Regions from separate parts of the Sulfuriferula sp. AH1 genome, predicted to be linked through region 1. Evidence: predicted binding sites of a transcription regulator. Region 1 holds the regulator's gene; the other holds the start of a gene.
What was found. The regulator FliA, encoded in region 1, starts transcription of late flagellar genes. The targets are predictions, from matches to a motif close to CTAAAGTTNNCNNAAANNNTGCCGATANNA.

Region 1 (2,468 bases):
GTTGATGCCGAACTGGATGCCGAAGACCGGCTGCCCGTCACCGCAATGGCGGAAGGGGAGATTGTCGTGCACATCACCACGAGCGCGGAATCCATCAAGGCCGGTTACAGTCTGATCAAGCGCCTGCAGGCAAATCTGGGGCGGCGTTCATTCGGAGTGCTGGTTACGCATGCAGATGAAGCCCAGGCACAGCTGGTTTATGCTAATCTTGCACAAACGGCAAGTCGTTATTTGGCAGTGCCGCTACATTTTATGGGGTCGATTCCCGCTGATGATCATTTGAGTCGCGCAGCGCGATTGGGGCGTTCGGTGATAGACGCATTTCCGATGGCCTTGGCCTCAGTGGCATTCAGACGAATTGCAGGACAATTGGGCTAATCTTGAAATATGTACACCGTTAACGGAAAAACAGATAAAAATCAACTGCTCACGGAACATGCACCACTGGTAAAACGCCTGGCATACCAGCTCAAAGCGAAACTGCCGCCCAGCGTCGAAGTGGACGATTTGATTCAGGCCGGCATGATGGGATTGCTTGATGCAGTCAATCGCTATGAAGAATCTCACGGCGCACAGTTTGAAACTTATGCCGTGCAGCGCGTGCGCGGCGCGATGCTGGACGAGTTGCGCAGCACCGACTGGCTGCCGCGCAGCTTGCGGCAGAGCATGCGCAAGATCGAAGTTGCGATGTCGGCATTGCAACAGAAACTAGGGCGTATGCCTACAGAACTGGAAGTTGCCAAATCCATGAAAATGTCACTGGCGGAATATCAGGGCATGCTGACCGAAGGCAGCGGCCACCAGCTGGTCTACTACGAGGATTATCATGACGATGAAGATCATGACAGTTTTCTCGACCGCTTTTGTTCCGACCTGTCCGGTGATCCGCTTGTGGGCTTGCTGCAGGACGATTTCAAGGATGCGCTGATAGATGCGATCGACAGTCTGCCCGAGCGTGAGAAGATACTGATGGGTTTGTATTATGAGCAGGAATTGAACCTCAAGGAAATCGGCGCGGTGATGGGCGTTTCCGAATCCCGTGTATGTCAATTACATAGCCAAGCCGTTGCCCGCATCCGCGCGAGCCTGAGAGGACAATTGTGGACTGGGGCAGCTTAATTGGCGTTGCGCTGGCATTAGCCGGCGTATTGAGCGCACATATGCTCGATGGCGGGCGTATCGGTTCGCTGTTGCAGCCGGCAGCCTTCACGATCGTGTTCATCGGTACATTAGGCGCGGTGCTGTTGCAGACCAGACTGCCGGTTTTTATTCGCGGTATCAGGATGTTACGCTGGGTATTCAAACCACCGCAGGATAATCGGCAAGCGTTGGCCAGGGACATCAATTTGTGGAGTCATGCCGCGCGCCGCGAAGGTTTCCTGAGCCTGGAAACGTACATGCGATCCAATCGCGATCCTTTTACCGTCAAGGGGTTGCGGCTCATCATTGATGGCATTGATCCGATCAAGCTAAGAGAGATACTGGAAGCGGAGACCTATGCTTTTGAAGTCGAACAGCGCCAGGCAGTCAAAATCTGGGAAGCAGCCGGCGGCTATTCGCCGACCATCGGCATTCTCGGAGCCGTGCTGGGCCTGATTCATGTGATGGAAAATCTGTCCGATCCGACCAAGCTGGGCGGCGGTATCGCAGTTGCTTTTGTCGCGACTATCTACGGCGTTGGTTTTGCCAACCTGATCTTTTTACCGGTCTCCAATCGTCTCAAATCGATTGTCACTCAGGCGATCAGCCAGCAGGAAATGATTACGGAGGCATTGCTGGCAATCGCCACCGGGGAAAATCCGCGCGTCATCGAAGAACGTCTTGCGGCTTATTTAAGATAACCCCTCGAGATATCATGGCGCGCAAGCAATTACATGAAGAACACGACAATCTCGACCGCTGGCTGGTGTCGTATGCTGATTTCATCACCTTGCTATTCGCATTTTTCGTGGTGATGTATGCGATATCAGCCGTCAATGAGGGCAAATACCGGGTGTTGTCCGATGCCCTGGGCAGCGCTTTCGGATTTGCCGGTGAGCAGGCCAGGGATGCCAAAAAATCGAAATCCGGTTCGCCATTGAGCAGGGCTCATGTAAGCGCGATCGTGCATGAGGAAAGCGGGCTGATGACGAATATCGCCAACAGCATTCTGCAATCGTTGTCGCCGCTGGTGAAAGAAGGCAAAGTCCGTGTCACTCAGAGCGCGCGCGGGGTCAATGTGGAAATCAACGCGAGCCTGCTGTTTGCGCCCGGAGACGCCAGACTGACCGACGAATCACGCAAGGCCTTGCAGGCGATCGCCGCCGTGCTCAAGGATCAGCGCAACGACCTGGAAATCGACGGTTATACCGATGATGTTCCCATCAGTAACCCGCTGTTTCCATCAAACTGGGAATTATCGGCCGTGCGGGCGAGCAGTGTGGCCCGCGAATTCATTGCCAGCGGCATTGCCGAAAATCGGCTGATGG
Region 2 (2,468 bases), 280 kb from region 1:
TACCTTTATTACCGGTTTCCCGGGTGAGACCGAAGCGGATTTCGAACAGCTTATGGATTTTATCGATGCGGCCGAGCTGGATCGCGTGGGCTGCTTTACCTATTCTGCAGTCGAGGGCGCGTCGGCCAATGCCTTGCCTGATCAGGTCCCGGAGGAAATCAAGGAAGAGCGTCGTGCCCGCTTAATGGAGCGGCAAGCGGATATCAGCGCGGATCGTCTTGCGGCGCGTATCGGCCAGACGCTCACGGTGCTGATTGACGAAATTAGCGAAGAAGGCGCCATAGGCCGCAGCTATGCCGATGCGCCGGAAATAGACGGTGTTGTCATTATCGAAGAGGCTGCCGGTCTGGTACCCGGCGAATTCGCTACCGTTAAAATTATCGATAGCGGCGAACATGATTTATGGGGTGAGGCTGTCTGATTTCGGCACGAATATGCTGAAAATCGCGGGAGGCAAATGCTATCCTGCGACGATACTGCGGGATTTGGTTACGCTACTGGTTTTGCCGTCAGGGCCGTAGAAGTTCCCGGTCTTCGTTGACCCGCGTAGTACATTAAGCGTATTCTGATTGCGGCTTAAATGGGTATTGATCAGCAATCCATTGGTATGGTTGAGTTCTTTGGCCGCTTTTACCTGGCCTAGCAGAGCTTGCCAGGCGTCATTGACGGCGTGCGCGGAATTCTGCTGTATCCAGGTTTGCATGCCGGTTTCATCCGGTTGATGTCCAGCCATGGCTAGAATTAAATGGCGCTTGTTCGATAGTTCTGCCAACTTGGCGACGTGCTGAGCCTTTTGCTCTACTATTTGTTTGATTTCTTCAATATTGGCATCGATCAGCAGAGCTTGTTCGTCCTGAATCAGTTTCACCAGATTATGAATGGCCTGATTCTCTTCATCCAGATTCTCCAGTAATCTTGTGCCAAAAGTGCTCATGGTCGACTATTTCCTGCCTTGTAATAAATCCTTGACTGACGAAATCAGTTCGTTGGCGATCTTTTCAGAGTTGACCTGGAACTGCCCGTCGGCGATAGCCAGCTTGATCGCGTCCACTTTTTTCGCATCAAATGCGCTGCTGCCCGATATTTGCGTTTGCAACGCCTGAAGCTGGGAAGACAAAGGCGACAAGGTAACGGTTGCACCGCTGCTGCTTGGTTGTGCCCCGGCAGCTTTGTCAGTCGTTTTTGCCTTGCCAGCGGTGGTCGACCCTACGGTTACGCCCGCGATGTTTTTAACAGAGTCATTGACTTTCATGATGTTTATCTCTTTAGTGAGCGCTCGGGTAATCCGAGCTACAACTGAATTGTCGGCAATATCTTTGCAAACTTTAACATAATCTGCAAAAAAAATTATCAACTTCAGTAACCCACTTCAACTATACCATCTGCCTGGGCGATACCGCTGATAACTTGGCCATTGGCAATCCTGATCTGTACTGATTGTCCTGCATTGGCAGAAGTAAGGGCGCGTCCTTCGGCAGAGACTTCAAAGCCGTTGCCGCCGGATATCAGCCTGACGCTTTGGCCTTGCTGAATGGCTAATTGCACGCGCAATGCATCCATACGTAACGGTGTGCCAGCCGGGATGGACATGGCAACCGTTTTTCCAATGGCCTGATTTGCGTCGGTAATGATGCCGTTTGGCAATTTGGTCAGGTCGCCGGAAGCAAAACTCAGCTGATTGGCGCTCACCAGTTGTCCTTGCGCCAGCGGCGCTGCACTCATGACGTATTGTCCGATTACCCGAATGTCCGCCTGCACATAGATAGTCCAGTTGGCCGGTGCGTTGCAACGTACGCCTACCGTGGTTTTGCCCCAGATACGGCTGCCGGTGGGGATGAACGGTTCCAGCGCGTCGCAGTCAGCCAGATTTAGACGGCTATCAAGATTGCCAACGCTGATTTTTACCTGGCCCGGCAATCCGGTAGTCTGCGTCCGCAGGAATTGTTCGACGCTATGCAGAATTCGAGCCGGATCCTGACGCGGCGCAGATGTTTGAGCAAAACCAAGCATTGGCAGCAAGCATAAGATGGTAAGCAGTGTTTTCATGAGGCAACCGTATCCGATATTCTGATTGCATATTAAATCACCCGGTTTTTCTTAAAGCTAAGAATAAGCCGGGGATTGTTCTCTTATTCGACAGTTTGATATTGAGTAAGGCGATTAAGATAGGAACTGTATCGTAGTGTTATTACGTTGATGGAGGCTGCAATGATAGGACAGTTTGACAATAATATGCAGTTTCATGAAGCCGCGTTACGGTTGCGTGAACAGCGCCAGCAGTTATTGGCTTCCAATATTGCGAATGCCGATACACCTAATTACAAAGCGCGCGATTTCGATTTTAATCAGGCATTGCAGGGCGTGCTGTCGCGAAATGCCAATTCGCCCACTGAGTTGTCCAAAACTGCAGCCGCGCATCTGCCTGGTGTTAATGAGGCTGATTTTGGTGGCGCGTCCTTGCAGTATCG

Region 2: a site for FliA is predicted at 1,300-1,329, ahead of flgM (flagellar biosynthesis anti-sigma factor FlgM). Genes of this name have one in related genera too.

Annotation. Positions count from the first base shown of each region.
Region 1 covers NZ_CP021138.1:1,367,671-1,370,138, forward strand. Annotated here, with positions in the region: gene CAP31_RS06960 (antiactivator of flagellar biosynthesis FleN protein) at 1-378, shown strand, start outside; gene CAP31_RS06965 (RNA polymerase sigma factor FliA) at 388-1,119, shown strand; gene CAP31_RS06970 (flagellar motor protein) at 1,101-1,841, shown strand; gene motD (flagellar motor protein MotD) at 1,856-2,468, shown strand, end outside.
Region 2 covers NZ_CP021138.1:1,647,382-1,649,849, reverse strand. Annotated here, with positions in the region: gene rimO (30S ribosomal protein S12 methylthiotransferase RimO) at 1-421, shown strand, start outside; gene CAP31_RS08410 (flagella synthesis protein FlgN) at 461-934, opposite strand; gene flgM (flagellar biosynthesis anti-sigma factor FlgM) at 941-1,252, opposite strand; gene flgA (flagellar basal body P-ring formation chaperone FlgA) at 1,357-2,046, opposite strand; gene flgB (flagellar basal body rod protein FlgB) at 2,209-2,468, shown strand, end outside.